4 regions of the Kocuria palustris genome follow, and region 1 is predicted to be linked to each of the others. Evidence: riboswitches for the same ligand, from Rfam matches in the RefSeq annotation. Region 1 holds a riboswitch; each other region holds the start of a gene.

Region 1 (4,203 bases):
TGCCGACGCGACCGCGCCAAGCAATATCGCCGGGCGGGGTTGGTCAGGCGCGCGGTGAAGCCGATGATTTCGCGTTCGTCCTGCCCACGGGGACTGTTCTGGTATTCGAACCCGGTGTAGACCTGTCGCAGTGAATCCAGGTAGAGCGTGTGGAGGTCGGGATACTCAGGCTTCACTGACGGCTCCTCCCTGCACGCGCTCGATCGCAGCGAGGATGCGTGGCGCGGTGGGCTGCTCGGGATCGATGATGATCTTCTCAACGTCGGCGACCGCTGGGAGGCCCCGGACGAGGAACGCGTACTCAGCTCCCTCTTCGAGGAGCAAGACGACGGGCTTCTTCCAGGCTGAGGCCCACCCGATCTCGATGTGCGTGCCCGGGGACGCGGGTGCGCCGGGGAACGCGACGAAGACGTCACAGGCGGCGATCTCCGTGTAGTCGATGATTGTGCACTCGCTGGGTTCCATGAACTCACGACCCCAGCCCTCTCTGCGGTGGGCGCAGTGCACATCCCACCCCTGGCCTTCGAAGAAGTCGATGATCGAGGTGTACTTGTCGATCTCGGCATCGCCCATCACATGGGTGTCAGCATCGACGAGAGCTTTGAACGGGCCGGCGAGAAACATCTTTCGCGTCATAGTCACGGCTCCTTTCATGAGTCGATGTGGTTGGCCCCCGATCGCGCGGAACGAGAAGGGGTTGTTCTGCATCCCTACCCGCGCGGCCAGAACTGGTGGAAATGGTGCAAAGGACCATGACCTTGGCCGACGTTGAGGCGGTCGCTGGCAACCAGAGCGTCTTGCAGGTAGGTCTTCGCCTGGTCCACACTTTCGGGCACCGAGTGGCCGGGCAACAGCGCAGTGATTGCCGACGACAAGGTGCAACCGGTGCCGTGGTCGTTGAGGGTCTCGACCCGGGGAGACGAGTAGGTGGAGACGCCGTCGGGGCCGGCAAGGTAGTCGACACTGACCGTCTCGCTCGTGAGGTGCCCGCCTTTGAGCAAAGCCCACTGACAGCTCAGTCCACGCAGCTGGGTGGCCTGGTCCTCCATCTGCCCCAGATTAGTGACATCCTCGGTATCGAGGAGCACGGCGGCTTCGGGAAGATTCGGGGTGATGACCGTGGCCAGCGGCACGAGGGTGTCCCGGATGGCAGCCACCGCATCGTCGTCTAACAGCCTGTCGCCACTCTTGGCGACCATCACCGGATCCAGGACCACGGTCTCAGCTTCGTGGTGGTGCAGGCGCTCGGCGATGACCTCGGCGATGGCGGCGTTGGCGACCATACCGATCTTCACCGCGTCGACACGCACATCGTCGAACACTGCATCGATCTGCTCACCAACGAATGACGGATCAAGGGGCACGAACGAGCGCACACCGCGCGTGTTCTGCGCCACGACCGCAGTGATCGCGGCCATGCCGTAGGCGCCCATCGCTGAGAAGGCTTTGAGATCGGCGTGGATGCCTGCCCCACCGGTGGGGTCGGTTCCCGCGATGGACAGGACGTTCTTGACCGTCATGCGCACACTTCCTTCTGCTGCCGTGTGGCGGCGTACCGAGCGACCTCGGCGACATCCTTGCTCAGGGTCAGCCGGGCTTCGTCGACTTCGTCGAGGGCGAACCAGCGTGCTTCGAGGGCATCGTCGCCAGCGTGGGGTTGCCCCGAGCGCCACCGGCAGAGCACGGCGACGAGCACGAAATGACTGACTAATGGTCTGTTCTCGTCGCGGCTGAACGCGTCAAGGCAGGTCAAGACACCGGTGGCCTCACTGATGATGCTGGTTTCTTCACTGAGTTCGCGTTCGGCGGCTTGGGCGATTGTTTCTCCGAATTCGATCTTCCCGCCCGGGAATCCCCAGAATCCTGCATCGGGAGGGTTCGCACGTCGCGCCAAGAGGACATGGTCGTCTTTGATGAGGACAGAAATGACCGCGACCCTTGGGTGCGCGTCAAATGAGGAAGTGTCAGGAACGACAACAGCATGAGACACTGTGACCTCCTAGCGTGGAGGCCAGCGAAGGAAAGAAGCCCTGCTAGACCAGTCCCTTCGCCGGCATGGTCCGGATCAGGTTCTAGGGTCACCACGCTGACAACGTCCAGTGGTATCTCAGCCCCTTGACGGGACACCCCTCGGTACGACCCGAATCTACCAGAACGCCGTCACAGACACACCCTGCGCGGATAGACTGCCGCCGGATACTGGTGTTGGGATCGCCTGCGCACCCATCCAGTGACGCGACTGCGCCTGATGGAGCAAGTCCCCGCCCCACGGGTGGATCCACTGGTAGGTGTCGGTACTGGACGGTAGACCGGAAGGTGTCGGTCGAGCATGAAGGAGGACTGGTCATGGCGACGACGAAGGCCTTGTCACAGGCCGAGATCGACCGGCTCGAAGCGCAGGTCACTGCTGGCCAGCGGATGGCTGGCGGAGAGGAGTCCGACGCCGACCGCGCCCTGGATCGCAAGGTGCTGGCCGGTGAGATGCCCGGCGATGACGCCATCGCCATCGCCGTCCGGCTGGCGCAGATCGACGCGAAGTACGGCATCACCCGGTAGCACGCCGCAGGCCAGGGTCGCGGGTGGGGGTGGACGGTGATGCCGGATCATTGCACAGATCCCGGCACCGAGGTGCTCGTCAACATCCCCGGCTACACCGATCCGGCAGCGTGGAAGGAAGCCGAGACCGCCGTCACCGGCCTTCGTGCCCGCGAGCTGGCCCGCACCCCGATCATCGGCGACTTTGACCTGCCACCTTTGCAGGCTATCCACGCCGCCTGGTCGAGGGCTTCTACACCTGGGGCGGCCGCCTGCGGGATACGAACACCGGCCCCGGTGGGACCGGCATCGCGCACTGTCTGCCCGAGTTCATCCCCGACGAGGCCGTCCGCGTGTTCGGTGTCCTCGCGAAGATGGATCACCTTCGCGGTCGGGACCGGGCCGGGCTCTCCGAGGGCCTGGCCTGGGCGTGGGGAGAGACGACAGCGATCCGCCCCTTCCGTGAGTGAACACGAGGAGCCAGTTCACGTTGTTCAACCAGCTCGCGGTCGAGGCCGGATGGGTCCTCGACTGGAACCAGATCGACCCGCACGTCTTCGCCCACGCCCGCACCGTCGCGATCTACCGCGATCCCGACGGCCTCGACGCATTGCTCTACCCGGCGCTGGTTCCGGCCGCTTCCAGCCCTGAGCGTAAGGTCGCCGAGCGGATGGAACAAGTCGTGGCGAAGTTCGCCCGGCCCCGCCCTCCACGTAAGATGGATGCCCTGGATCACGAGCTGCACGCGGCGTTGCAGCGGCGAGCATACCGCCTCGCCCCTGACCCGCCGTTCGGTCCGCCACACCAGGGGCCGGGGCTACACGACCGAGGGGTCGGGCTATGAACACTCCACGTATCGCCACCGCCGCGCGGAATGAGACCAGCGTGCGGGCGGCCCGGTCACACTGGGTCGAGGAGAACGGGCCCGCAAAATGTGCGAACCCCTCGATGCCCTCGGAGCACCGTACGAACGGAACAAAACCGCAGGAACAGTTAAACGGTCGAAGAAGCTACACGCTCAACGCCCAGCACCACCCGAACTGGTTAGCAAACCGAGCCGTGACGGAGAGGCAGAAACATGGACGGTACGCGATCTAGAGGCCGCGTGCTGGCCGGTCTCTGCGGGGAGCACTCCGGGTGAGGTACTGCTCGTCGACGAGTTGCCGTTGGCGTTCCCCGAGTGCTGTCGCGCGGGCTTCGGTGGCGGCGCGTTTGATCTCGATGAGATCCACTGCCTGATCCCGTGGCGGGCGACGGAGCTCGGCGGCCTCAGCCCGCGCTTCCTCTGTCGACGCCCTCCACTTGGCCGCCTGCCTCCGGGGGCTGGTGCGTAAGTATCGGTCGGGGTCACGGCGGACGTTGTCCGCCCCGTGGAGCCGCGCCAGGAGTGCGAGTCGGTCGCGGCGATGACGCTCCTGCAACCCGGTACGCGCCTGCCGCGCCGCGACTACGGCCTCGTCGGCTTGCACCACTTCGGGAGCGTTCTCGGCTTGCTGGGCGGCGACACGGCCCGCCCACTCATGGAGGTCATCCGCGGGCCGCGGGAGAGTGCCCCACTCCGAGGACAGGCGACCGCGCAAGGCCTGTGTGTGCTCGTGGGCGGTGTCGTGCTCGCGTTGCGCACGCCGCTTGCCGAACCATCCCGCCGTTGCCAGTCGTCCGGCCGCC
Region 2 (4,203 bases), 130 kb from region 1:
TCGCGAGGGGTCATGCGGCATGGCACTGAGCAAGCAGATTACTCCATCGTCACCGCTGCGGACAAGGACATCGCCCCCGCGCGAGTCGTCATCCGGATCACCCCCCGAGCATCCCGCGCAGGGCCGGTGCCAGGTGGTGCCCGTGGTGCACCGGACCGCTGCCCCGCCCCACCTCGAGCTCCTCGGCATGCTCGAGCGCTCCGCGCAGCCAGCCCCGCGCCGCCTCCACGGACTCCGGGAGACGCCCCGAGCGCGCCGCCAGCACGGCGATCGCGCTCGAGAGGGAGCAGCCCGTGCCGTGGGTGCAGCTCGTGTCGATCCGCGCTGCGTCCCACTGCGCCACCGGCTCCTCCTGCCCTGGCCCGACCAGCGCATCAGGGGTGCGCTCCCCCGGCAGGTGCCCGCCCTTGACGAGCACGAGCACGCCCAGCCGATCGGCCAGCCGCCGTCCCTGCTCAAGGGCCTCGGACCACTCCTGCGCCGGCGCCCGGTCCAGCAGGGAGGCGAGCTCCGTGAGATTCGGCGTCACCAGGTCGGCGGAGCCCAGCAGCTCCAGGACGGCGCCGAGCGCCTCGGACTCCAGCAGGGTCCCACCGGCTGTGGCGACCATGACGGGATCGATGACGCACAGCGGCGGCTTCTGCTCCTGCAGCCACTGCCCCACGACCTCGACGGCACCGGCGCTGCCCAGCATGCCGATCTTCACGGCACCCACGACGACGTCGTCGGAGACGGCCAGCAGCTGATCCCTCAGCACCTCCGGCGGCGGTGTGTGGATCGAGCGCACTCCGCAGGTGTTCTGGGAGACGACAGCGGTGATCGCGCCCATGCCGTAGCCGCCCAGGACGCTGATGGTCTTCAGATCCGCGTGCACTCCGGCTCCGCCGGTGGGATCGGTTCCGGCGATCGACAGGACGCGCGGGACGGCGCGCGGGCTGATGGTGCTCATCGCTGGATCTCCCGTCGGTAGGTCTGCGCCGCCAGGCGCGGATCGGCAGCCGCGCAGATCCCGGAGACCACGGCCACGCCGTCGGCACCTGCGGCCATCAGCCCCGCGACGTCCTCCGGCCGGATCCCGCCGATGGCCACGGCCGGGAGGGCACTCAGGGCTCGGGCCCGGGCGAAGCCGTCGATGCCCAGCGGCTGCGGGGCGTTGGGCTTGGTGGCGGTGGCCCGCACCGCGCCGATGCCCAGATAGTCCACCGTTGCCGGGGGCAGCGCCGCTGCGGCGGCGATCTCGGCCTCCGAGGCGGCGGAGAGGCCGATGATCGCCTCCGGGCCGCACAGCCGACGGGCGTCCTCCGCAGGCAGATCCGACTGGCCGATGTGGACGCCGTCGCAGGCGATCCCCCGGGCGCGTGCGGCCAGGTGGCACTCCACGCGATCGTCCACGACCACCGGGGCCGCGCCGTCGACGGCCGACACGACGGCCTCGAGCAGCTCGAGCAGCTCGCGTCCGGAGGCATCCTTGGCCCGGACCTGGATCATGCTCGTCCCGCCCTCGACAGCCAGCCGCGCGACCTCGGGGACGCTGCGAGGCCGGCTGAGCTGGGGGTCGGTGACGTGGTAGAGCGACAGTGCGGCGGGGTCGAATCGGGGGCTCATCGCCCGGCCTCCTCTGCCTGGCCCGCCCCGGCGGCGGCACCGTCCGCGGCGCTCGGGGCCCCGGCCGCCTCCGCCTCGACGCGGCACCGTTCGGCGACGTCCTCGGGGCGCAGCCCGGCCAGGGCGTCGAGCAGATGCACGGCGAAGGACCCCGGGCCCTGGCAGCGATCGGCGGCGTCCTCGGCCGCCAGTCCCCAGACCAGGCTCCCGGCCGCGGCGGCGTCGGCGGGGTCCTGCGCGACGGCGGCGAAGGCCGCGATCACGGAGCCCAGGGCGCACCCTCCGCCCACCACCTGGGTCAGCAGCTCGTGACCGTGCGGCACGCGCAGCGTCCCCGATGCGGAGACGATCAGATCGACGGGCCCGGAGATGGCCACGGCATCGGCGCAACCGGTCGACACGAGCTGCCGGGCGGCCTGCACCGCGGCCTCCGGGGCATCCGTCGTGTCGATGCCGCGGCCCCCGGCCCCTCCGGTCAGAGCCAGGACCTCCGACGGGTTGCCGCGGATCACCGCGGGACGGGACTCCAGCAGCTCGGCGGCAAGGGCGGTGCGGATCGGCAGCGAGCCGATCGCCACCGGGTCCAGCACCCAGGGTCGGCCTCCGGCCTGCCGGGCGGCAGCGGCCTCGCGCATGGCGCCGCGCTGCTCGGGATCGGGAGTGCCCAGATTGATCAGCATGCCGTCGGCGATCTCGGCGAACGGCCCGGCCTCCCCCTGGATGTCCGTCATGGCCGGAGCGGCGCCGAGGGCCAGCAGGGCGTTGGCGGTGAAGTTGGAGACCACCGTGTTGGTCAGGCACTGCACCAGGGGGCGCGTGCTGCGCAGCTGCTCGAGCAGCTGGGCCATCCGGGCCGAGACCGGCCCGGAGGCGTCGTGCGATGGATTCAGGGTGCGACTGTGCGTCATGGCGACAATCCCTCCGCTAGTGCGAACTAGTTCAGGTTCGACGGGTGTGCTCTCAGCCGCCTGCTCGGGCGGCACCCCGTGTCGTGCCTGCTCAGTCTACGCATGATCCGGCTGCCCGGGCGAAGACGACGACGGCCGCCTCCCCTTCTCGGGGAGACGGCCGTCATGCGATCGGGTCGTCCCATCGGCGCCGGCCGATCACCGGCGCCGACTGCGCTCAGGAGCGCCCGCGCTCACCCTGCGAGGCGTCCCCGCCATCCTGCGCCGGACCCGCCTGGGGTGCGGCCTCCGGGGCGCTGGCGCGGCGCGAGCGGCGCGGGCGACGGCGCGGACCGGCGGCACCGGGCTCGCGCTCGCCCAGCGAGCTGGCCAGCGACTCGAGCTGCGAGCCGGACGAGCCCCCGGCGCCCAGCGCCTCGGCGGCGCTCTGGCCCTGCGGCAGCTCGATGACCTCGCCGTTGATCGTCACCTGCGAGGCTCCCTCGGAGGTCGAGACCACCGAGGCGCTGCCTGCGGTCACGGTCGCCGAGGCGGCCGGAGCCGCAGGAGCCGACTGCGGGGCCTCGGGCGTGCCCGCCGGAGCAGCCGCACGACGCGAGCGACGCGCCCGCTGGCGCACCGGGGCGGCCTGCTCCGCGTCCGCATCGCGCACCGTCGCCGTGCCCTGAGCGGCCGGGGCCGTCGGTGCGGCCGGGGCCTGGACCGGCTCCGGCGCCGCCTGGGCAGCGGCCGCGGTGCGGCTGCGACGCTTCTGCTGAGCGGCTGCCGCCTGCTCGCCCTGGGAAGCACCCTGGGCCGCCTCCTGCGACTCGGCTCGCGCCGTGCGCGATCGCCGCTCACGTCGTCCCTGGGCGCCCTGAGCGGCGTCCCGGCGCTTCGGCTCCGATGCCTCTCGCGGCGTGGCCTCGCCGTCGGTTTCCTTCTCTGGGGCCGACTGATCCGCCGCGTCCTCGCGCGGGGCGCTCGCCTCGGGAGCCTCGCCGGAGGCCGCACGGATGCGCGCCTCGATCAGGGAGCGGGTCTCGTCCTCGGAGCGGGTCCCGGACTGCGCCTCGGACCGGCCGCGGCCGCCACGGCCGGAGGAGCGCTCACCGCGCTGCCGGCGCTGCCCGGAGCGGCCGTCCGACTCACCGCGGCCCTGCTCTGCCTGGGCGCCGGTGTCCTGGCCCTGCGCCGGATCGGCCTGCGGGGAGTCCTGCCGGTCGCTCTGGGCCTGGTCGCTGCGGTCCTGATCGTCCTGGTCCTGCGGGGCCTGGCCGTCCTGACCGCGGCCGCGCGAGCGCTTGCCGCGGCGCTTGCGACGACGCTTGCCGCTCTCGCGGGAGTCCTGGGACTCCTGCGGGCGCTGGCCCTGGGACTCCTGGTCCCCGGCGGGCTCGCTCGCAGAGGCTGCCTCCGTCCGCTCTCCTGCCGAGGCGGAGGAGTCGGTGTCGTGGCCGCTGGCCGAGGCGATCGCGGCCAGGGCGCTTCGGGTGGCCTGTGCGCGCTTGGCCTGCTCCGGATCCTCGGCGCGCGGACCCTGCTCGTCCTGAGCGCCCGGGAGACGACGGCTGCGCTTGCGGTCGTTGCGACCCTGCCGGTTGTCCGAGGAGCCCGAGCTGCGGCCCTTGAGCGGGTGATCGTGGACGACCACGCCGCGGCCGTCGCAGGCCTCGCAGTCCTCCGAGAAGACCTCGAGCAGGCCGGTGCC
Region 3 (4,203 bases), 660 kb from region 1:
TCGGCTGGCACGTGCGGATTCTCGACGATGTGCACGGCGGCATCGGCCGAGGACAGGGTCATGGTGATGACGAAGTCCGTGATCGCGAAGCCGAGCAGGCACAGGACCAGCACCTTGCCGCTCCAGCGCGGCAGCAGCGTCTCGAGCATCCGGATGGAGCCGGCGCCGTGCGGGGAGGCCACCGACACCCACCGGTAGACCGGCAGCGCGCCGAAGAGTGTGACGGCCACCAGCACCAGGGTGGCCAGCGGAGAGATCAGCCCGGCGGCCAGGATCGCGATGCCGGGCTGATAGCCCAGGGTGGAGAAGTAGTCCACGCCGGACAGGCACATGACCTTCCACCAGGGATGGGTCTTCTCGTCGCGATCGGGGCGACGATGCGGGGCGCCGTAGGAGGCGGAGGGGGATCCGGCCAGCAGCCAGGCGGCGGCGCGGGAGGGCGGTGCGATCACGGCGTACATCATGCGCCTGTCCCGCTCACGGCCCCGCCGCCGAGGGCCTCAGGCGGCTGGCAGTTGCCTGTGAGCCGCGATCTGCCGATCAGTCGGGCAGCGGACCCGACCGATCTGGCTCGGGGCCGAGCAGCCCGCCGAAGGCCACCAGGAGCCCGCCCACCGCGAGCACCGCGGCGATCGCCGCGTGCGGCCCGAGCAGCTGCTGCAGCGGCGGCAGGTAGTAGGGGTAGAGCGCGGGCAGCACGATCGAGATGCTGTAGGCCACCCCGTATCCGCTGGCCCGGATCTCGTCGGGGAAGCGCTCCGTCAGATAGGCGCCCACCGGCCCGTAGCCGGTCACCGTCGTGACCTGCAGCGCGGCTGCCAGCAGCAGCACCGTGCCGATGCCGGCTCCGAGGGCCCCGGACAGCAGCGCCAGGAGGATGACGGGGGAGACCGCTGCGCAGAGCAGCCCGAAGCCCACGAAGAACCGGCGTCGCCCGATCCGACTGGACAGCGCCCCCGCCCCGGCCATGGCCAGCGCGGACACGGCCGTCGCGCCCAGCATGACGAGGGAGACGGTCTGCGGCTCGAGCTGCGGCATGCGCGAGAGCTGGGCGGTCAGGGTGGGCACTGCCATGTAGGTGAGCAGCCACAGCCCGGTCATCAGCACGAGGACCTGCCACAGCGACCGGCGGCTGCTGCCCCTGACGAGCTGCGCCAGCGGGTGCGCCGAACGGGCCGGGCGCCGGCGCTGCGGAGCCTCCTCGACCATGAGGCGGTAGTAGATCAGCATGGCAGCGGCCAGGGCGGCGCCGAGCAGGAACGGCAGCCGCCAGCCCCAGGCGGCGTACTCGCTGTCGTCCAGCAGCAGCAGGAGGAGGAAGGTGACGGCGGCGATGCTGGCGTTGGCCAGCGGCGACATCGCCATGATCATCCCGCTGAGACGACCGCGTGAGCGCGGGCGCGCCCACTCCATGGCCAGCGGGATCGCCGAGGTGTACTCCCCGCCCAGGAAGATCCCGCCCAGGAGGCGCAGCGCCAGCACCGCCAGGAACGTGCCCGCGCCGAGCACCTCGTGCCCGGGGACCAGGGCGATCAGCAGGGTCGTGAGGCAGATGCCGGCGAGGGCGACCTGGGTGATGAGCACCCGGCCCGCGCGGTCGGCGATCGGACCGAAGATCATGGCCCCGAGCGGGCGGCCCAGCAGGGTGGCCACGAAGATCAGGCCGGCATTGCGCACGATGTCATGATCGCCGAACAGCTGCGCCGACACCGGAGCCAGGGCGATCACGGGCAGGAAGATGTCGAACTGGTCGACGTAGTTGCCCATGATCCCGCCGCGGATCGCGCGGCGAGTCGGTGCGGGAGGGCGCCCGTCGGAGGATGCGGTCGCGGGGGCGGACAGGGGTGCAGAAGGCATCGAGCTCTCACTTCCTTCGCCGGTATGAACCGGAGCAGGTTCGACGGTCGAAGCCGCGTCAGCTTCCTCTCAGCCCGTGCCCGGGCTCCCGTGTGGGGTCATTCAGCGGTGCAGGTCCCACGACCTGCGCGCCGCACCGTCGATCCTAGCGGTGCGACGGGCTCGCGTGGCCGAGACCCGAGCATGTGAGGCACAGTGAGGGCGTGCCCCTCATCGCCTCCGAGCCCTCGAGCTCCCCGACGCGCCCGGACCCGGGAGCCCGCATGCTCGGCATCGATCTGGCGCGGGCCGTCGCCCTGCTCGGGATGATGGCCACCCACACGATGGACCTGGTGGATGCGGCTGGTGATCCGCAGCCCGTCGGTCTGATCGCGGGCAAGGCGGCAGCCCTGTTCGCGGTGCTGGCTGGGTTCTCCGTCGAGCTGTCCACGCGGCGCTATGGGCGCTGGCGCGACGCGGCTGCCTCACTGGCGGTGCGCGGCGTGCTGATCGCGATCCTCGGACTCGTGCTGGGATCGCTGTCGAGCTCGATCGCGGTGGTCCTGGTGAACTACGGGGTGCTGTTCCTGCTCGCCCCGCTGGTCCTGCGGCTTCCGGCCCGATGGCTGGCGGCCACGACCGTGATCTGGCTGGCGGTCTCACCGGTGGCGTCCCACCTGATCCGCGGCGGGCTCGGCCTCCAGCGCGCCGCCGAAGCGCCCGAGCTCTCCCACCTGGCTCAGCCGGGTGAGCTGGTCATCGGCGTGCTGCTCACCGGCTACTACCCGGTGCTGCAGTGGATGGGCTACCTCCTCGTGGGGCTGCTCCTGGCCAGGCTCGACTGGCGCAGCGCCGCCACGGCCGCCTGGGCAGGGGCCGTCGGCGCCCTGCTGGCCGCTGCGGCCTGGGTGAGCTCGCAGCTGCTGCTGGCCGCAGGCGGGCACGAGGCCCTCGAGCGTGCCGGCTCCGGTCTGTCGCCGCTGGCCTGGGGCTCGCCGTATGCCGCACAGACCATCGGCAGCCACGGGACCACGCCCACGACCACGTGGTGGTGGCTGATCACGGTCGGTCCGCACTCGTCGACGACCTTCGACCTGGTCTTCACCTCGGGCATCGCGGCGGCGGTCATCGCCGTGTGCGTTCTGATCTGCCTGGCGATAGGGGAGCGCACCCGCCTGCTGATGCCCGTGCTCGCGGCCGGCTCCATGCCGCTGAGCATGTACACGCTGCACGTGATCCTGTCCGAGCTCACCGACCTGTACGTTCTGCATGTGCTCCTGCTGCTGGGGCTCGCCGCGCTGTGGCGGGCCGGCGGGGAGGGGCCTGGACCGCTCGAGTCGCTGGTCTCCGGGGCCGTGCGGCTGGTCGTGCCGCGGCGCTGAGCCTCCCGGCGCCGCGTGGCCTCAGGCGGGCGTCGTCGACTCGCCGGACTCCTCCAGCAGGTGATTCGGCAGCCGATTGCCCTGGGCGCGGCTGCGGATCTCGAGCAGCGTGCGTGCGTGCTGCCACAGCCGCTTATCCGCCTCGGTCACCGGCTCCCAGGCGGGGACGGGCACGGAGGTGCCCTCCTCGTCGCGGGCCACCATGACTGTCAGGCAGTTGGTGGTGACCTCCAGCTCGCGGGACTTCGGATCCCCGGAGCGGACCTCCACGGCGATGTGCATGCCCTTGGTCCCGGTGTAGATCAGGCGGGCGTCGACCTCGACCAGATCCCCGATGTGCAGGGGGCGCATGAAGCGGATGCCGCCGGAGAACACGGCCACGGTGTCCCGGCCGCAGTAGCGGGTCGCGCAGAGGTAGGCGGCCTCGTCGATCCATTCCATGACGATGCCGCCGTGGACCTTGCCGCCCCAGTTCACATCGGTGGGGGCGGCCAGGAAGCGCAGGACCTCGCGCTCGCCGGTGCCCTCCGCGCTGAAGTCCTGGCGGGCGATCTCGGCGGTGATCTCCTCGCGGATCGGGATGCGCGAGAGCGCGTAGTCACGGGCCAGCTCCTGCTCCAGGCCCCGCGGCTCGAAGCTCGGCACGGGCGTGGACTTCCCGCTGCCGTCGACGGCCACGAAGATCGTCAGGCACCGGGCCCGCTCCTCGAGCTCGCCCGTCTTGGGATCGCCCGAGCGCACCACGGTGTTGATGTGCATGGAGGACCGGCCCGTGGTCAGCACCGTGCCGGTCACCTCGACCATCTCGCCGACCTGCACGGGGTACTCGAAGTGGATGTTGCCCACGTAGGCAGTCACGCAGTAGGAGCCCGACCAGGCGGCGGCCGCGGCGAAGGCGGCCTTGTCCACCCACTCCAGGACTCGGCCGGCGTCGACGGTCCCGGAATGCCCCTCATCGGTGGGCGATGCCAGGAAGCGAAGTGTC
Region 4 (4,203 bases), 1.1 Mb from region 1:
CGAGGTCTCCAACCTCGGTTCCGCCGGTGACGTGGTCGAGGTCAAGGACGGGTACGCCCGCAACTACCTCTTCCCCCGCGGCTTCGCGACCCAGTGGTCCAAGGGCGCCGAGCGCCAGATCGAGTCCATCAAGGCCGCTCGTGCGGCCCGTGAGCTCGCCTCGCTCGAGGACGCGCAGGCCCTGGCGGCCTCGCTGACCTCGGCCACCGTCACGGTCCCGGCCAAGGCCGGCGCCGAGGGCCGTCTGTTCGGCTCGATCAAGGCCGAGCAGGTCGCCGACGCCGTCAAGGCCGCCGGCCTGGGCGAGATCGACAAGCGCAAGGTCGAGATCCGCGAGCAGGTCCGCACCGTCGGCACCTACCAGGCCACCGTGCGCCTGCACGAGGACGTCAACGCGAACATCGAGTTCGAGGTCGTCCCCGCCTGATCCTTTGGGTGAGCCGTGCTGCACGGCACGCCTGACCGACGAGCCGTCGCCCCTTTCCGGGGCGGCGGCTCGTCGTCGTTGCCGGGCCTGTCGGGCGCCGGCGGGGGGCGGCTCTGCCCCTGACAGGTCACCGTTCGGCGGATGACGACGACGGCCCTGCGCAGCGACACAGGGCAGGCCCTGATGTGGTCCCTTGCGCGGTGATCTCGCATCTGTTCCCGGCCCTCGGGGCCCGGGCGCGGCGCGGATCTGCTGCGGGCGCATGACCCGTCCCCAGGACGGCCGACTTCTGCGCCGACCAGCACCGACGCCGGCGTCGTCTCCCGTGCTACGTTCCCGGCGGCGGCTACGCCGACCCGACTTCGGAATCCGCCAGGGCACAGCAGATCGTGCACGAAGAGGTCGGCGGGGAGGCGAGCCTCGTCGTCCTGGTCCGAGCCCCCGAAGGCTCCCAGGCAGCCGACTCCGCTGACGTGGGGGAGGAGATCGCCGCGGATCTGCGCGAGCACGACGGCATCGAGTCCGTCCATGCCTTCAGCGATCCCGGCATGAGCGACCCGCTGAGCTCTGAAGACGGCCGCACGGGCATGGTCGTCGCGCACATCGAGGGCACCTTGGCCGAGCAGACTGAGATCTCCACGGAGCTCGTGGACCAACTGAGCCAGGAGCGCGGCGACGGCACCGAGGTGCTGGTGGGCGGCTCCGCGCCCATGATCGCCTCGAACAGCCAGCAGGTGATCAAGGACCTGGGGCTGGCCGAGCACATCGCCGTGCCCATCACGCTGGTGCTCCTGCCGGCGGTGCTGGGCGTGGTGACGCTCGTGTTCCAGCACGGCTGGCTCTCCGGGTTCCTGGGCTTCACGCGGGGCCCGCTGGACATGTCCATGCCCGTGCTGCTGTTCTGCATCGCCTTCGGGCTGTCGGTGGACTTCGAGCTGTTCCTGATCGGGCGCATGAAGGAGTTGTGGGAGCAGACGGGCAGCAACCGCATGGCGGTCGTGGAGGGGCTCGCGCACACCGGGCGCATCAACACACTCGCGGCGCTGGTGCTCTCGGTGTCGTTCGCGGCCTTCGGGACGAGCCAGGTGAGCTTCATGCAGCTGTTCGGCCTGGGTACGGCGTTCGCGATCCTGCTCGATGCGACCCTGGTGCGCGGCGTCCTGGTGCCCGCGTTCATGCGGATCGCCGGGCGGGCCAACTGGTGGGCACCGGCCCCGCTGCGGTGGGTGCACGATCGGATCGGGCTGGCGGAGGCCCCCGAGGATCCGCATACGGGCCCCTTGGCGCGGCGCGAGCCGGAGGAGTTCGGGGATCACATCACGCCGCCGTCGGCCCGACGACGCCGCGGTCGCCACGTGGCCGACACGGCGCCGCGGCACCGGAAGGGACCGTGGTGAGGGTCCCGTCAGTCGGTCCGCGCTCTCAGCGCGGGATGGTCTCCGACTGATCCTGAGTCAGGGCCTGATCGAAGAACGCCAGCTCGTGGCGGCAGCCTGCCAGATAGGCCCGCTGTGCTGCCGCACGGCCTGATTCCGAGCTCTGTGCGAGCTCCCGCTCGACGCGCTCCAGGGCTGCAGCGGTTGCAGCCACGAAGTCGGGATCGCGGTAGGTCTCCAGCCATGCGGCATACGGGTGATCCGGCTCCACGGACGGCAGACAGGCTCCGACCTGGGCGTAGAGCCAGAAGCAGGGGAGCACTGCAGCAGCGCCGACAGCTCGGTCCTGTCCCAGGGCGGCGGCCAGCAGGAAGTCCGTGTAGGCCGCGGTGACGGTGCTGGCGGGCTCGTCGGCGGCCTCCGGACGGGCGGCCATCCAGGTGCGGTGCAGCTGGGCCTCCTCCGTGAGGCAGCCGACCGAGGCCTGTGCCCACGCGAGCTGGTCCGGGGCGTGATCGCAGCGTGCGGACAGAGCCGCCAGGGCCCGGGCGTAGCCGGCCAGATACAGGGCGTCCTGGGCGAGGTAGAACGTGAACCGCGCGTCGTCAAGGGTTCCGTCCAGCAGGGCGCGCACGAATCTCGAGTCCTGGATCTCGGCTGCCGTCTGCGCGCCGTCATCCCACAGCGACTGCGTCCATGGACCGGCCGCTTCGACGGCGGGCTGGGGGGCGATGTTCGAGGTGGAGTTCATCAAGGGGACATCCCTTCGCCAGTGCGAGCTGGAGCAGGTTCCACGGGTCTGATCTCAGCGCCGGCGGCGCACCCCGTGTCCGCAGCCCACTATAGGCGGCAGGATCGGATGCCGACAGGGCGGTAGCCGGTTCCGCTGCGAGAGACGAGACCTGCTCATATTGCACATTCGACATATGAGCAGGTCAGGCGGCCTATGGGTCCTCCGAGAGCTCGGTGAGCCCGTCAGGAGCCGTCGTGGCCCTTGAGAAGGCTCGCGAAGTCCGTGACCGGACCCAGGTCCACGCCGCTGCGACGTGGCGCCCGCGCGGGCTCGGTGGGCAGGAAGCCCTCCACCCCAGCGGACTCGGCCACCAGTGCCGTCGCCATCTCGGAGGCGGCTCGAGCGATCCGCGACTCCAGGCCTCCGGTGTCCCCGGAGCCGAAGTCATCGGTCGCGGCGAACACGCCCGTGGGCAGCACGACCGCCCGCGAGTAGGAGAACAGCGGGCGCAGCGCGTGGTCCAGGACCAGGCTGTGGCGCGGGGTGCCGGCCGTCGCGGCGATGAGCACCGGGAGGTCGATCAGCGCTTCGTCGTCGAGGACGTCGAAGAACATCTTGAACAGCCCCGAGTAGGAGGCCCGGAAGATCGGCGTGACCGCCACCAGCCCGTCGGCCTGGGCGACCAGGCGCTTGACCTCGTCGAGCTGCGGATCGGGCAGCCCGCCCGTGGTCATGGCCTGCGCCAGCGGCAGGGCCAGGTCCCGCAGCTCCACGTGGTGGACCTCCAGGGCCTCGCCCCGGGCGCCGACCCGGGACTCGACGGCCTGGGCGATCCGGTCCGCCAGCAGGCGGGTGGACGACGGCGAGGACAGCCCCGCCGAGACGACGACGAGCTGACGGGTCATCGCTGCTCATCCTCCTTCTGCTCGTCTTGCGGCTGCGCGTTGATGACCTGGCGGTGCTTGGAGTCCGGACCCTGGGCGCGCAGGGTCTCGTGGGTGGGCGGGTCTGAGGGCACGTGCGCCGGGCGACGTGCCTCGAAGCCCTCGCGCAGGCGCGGGGCGATCTCCCGGCCGAGGATCTCGATCTGCTCCAGGACCACCTCCTCGGGCAGGCCGGCGTGATCCAGCAGGAACATCTGGCGCTGGTAGTCGCCCACCTGATCCGCGTAGCCCAGGTAGCGCTCCACGATCTGATCCGGGGTGCCGACCGTCAGCGGGGTCATCCGCGAGAAGTCCTCGAGCGACGGGCCGTGGCCGTAGACCGGCGCGTCGTCGAAGTACGGGCGGAAGACCCGCTTGGCCTCGGCCTCTGTCTCAGCGGCGAAGATCTGGCCGCCCAGGCCCACGATTGCCTGGTCGGCGGCGCCGTGGCCGTAGTGCTCGAAGCGCTGGCGGTAGAGGTTCACCATCGAGGCGGTGTGCTCGATGTTCCAGAAGATGTGGTTGTGGAAGAAGCCGTCGCCGTAATAGGCGGCCTGCTCCGCGATCTCCGGGGAGCGGATCGAGCCGTGCCACACGAAGGGCGGGGTGTCATCCAGCGGCCACGGGGTGGAGGTGTAGCTGTTGAGCGGGGTGCGGAACTTGCCCTGCCAGTTCACGACCCCCTCGCGCCACAGCTTGCGCAGCAGGTGGTAGTTCTCGATGGCCAGCGGGATGCCCTGGCGG

Evidence for each region. A riboswitch is a leader RNA that binds a small molecule or an ion and turns the genes downstream of it on or off. The one in region 1 is predicted to bind thiamine pyrophosphate.
Region 2: another riboswitch for thiamine pyrophosphate. It lies ahead of thiM (hydroxyethylthiazole kinase); the one in region 1 lies ahead of JOE55_RS12350 (NUDIX hydrolase).
Region 3: another riboswitch for thiamine pyrophosphate. It lies ahead of JOE55_RS09355 (MFS transporter); the one in region 1 lies ahead of JOE55_RS12350 (NUDIX hydrolase).
Region 4: another riboswitch for thiamine pyrophosphate. It lies ahead of JOE55_RS07240 (thiaminase II/PqqC family protein); the one in region 1 lies ahead of JOE55_RS12350 (NUDIX hydrolase).

Annotation. Positions count from the first base shown of each region.
Region 1 is NZ_JAFBCR010000001.1:2,760,234-2,764,436, forward strand. Features, by position in the region: gene JOE55_RS12335 (thymidylate synthase) at 1-176, opposite strand, end outside; gene JOE55_RS12340 (nucleoside 2-deoxyribosyltransferase) at 166-636, opposite strand; gene thiD (bifunctional hydroxymethylpyrimidine kinase/phosphomethylpyrimidine kinase) at 711-1,520, opposite strand; gene JOE55_RS12350 (NUDIX hydrolase) at 1,517-1,990, opposite strand; TPP riboswitch at 2,025-2,141, opposite strand; gene JOE55_RS12355 (hypothetical protein) at 2,347-2,556, shown strand; gene JOE55_RS12360 (hypothetical protein) at 3,026-3,379, shown strand; gene mobF (MobF family relaxase) at 3,630-4,203, opposite strand, start outside.
Region 2 is NZ_JAFBCR010000001.1:2,888,646-2,892,848, reverse strand. Features, by position in the region: gene thiD (bifunctional hydroxymethylpyrimidine kinase/phosphomethylpyrimidine kinase) at 98-949, opposite strand; gene thiE (thiamine phosphate synthase) at 946-1,605, opposite strand; gene thiM (hydroxyethylthiazole kinase) at 1,602-2,513, opposite strand; TPP riboswitch at 2,504-2,602, opposite strand; gene JOE55_RS12920 (Rne/Rng family ribonuclease) at 2,731-4,203, opposite strand, start outside.
Region 3 is NZ_JAFBCR010000001.1:2,101,407-2,105,609, forward strand. Features, by position in the region: gene JOE55_RS09350 (APC family permease) at 1-461, opposite strand, end outside; gene JOE55_RS09355 (MFS transporter) at 541-1,857, opposite strand; TPP riboswitch at 1,852-1,959, opposite strand; gene JOE55_RS09360 (heparan-alpha-glucosaminide N-acetyltransferase domain-containing protein) at 2,061-3,218, shown strand; gene JOE55_RS09365 (acyl-CoA thioesterase) at 3,240-4,203, opposite strand, start outside.
Region 4 is NZ_JAFBCR010000001.1:1,624,271-1,628,473, reverse strand. Features, by position in the region: gene rplI (50S ribosomal protein L9) at 1-427, shown strand, start outside; partial or broken gene JOE55_RS07245 (MMPL family transporter) at 802-1,824, shown strand; gene JOE55_RS07240 (thiaminase II/PqqC family protein) at 1,850-2,554, opposite strand; TPP riboswitch at 2,548-2,640, opposite strand; gene JOE55_RS07235 (FMN reductase) at 2,779-3,441, opposite strand; gene JOE55_RS07230 (LLM class flavin-dependent oxidoreductase) at 3,438-4,203, opposite strand, start outside.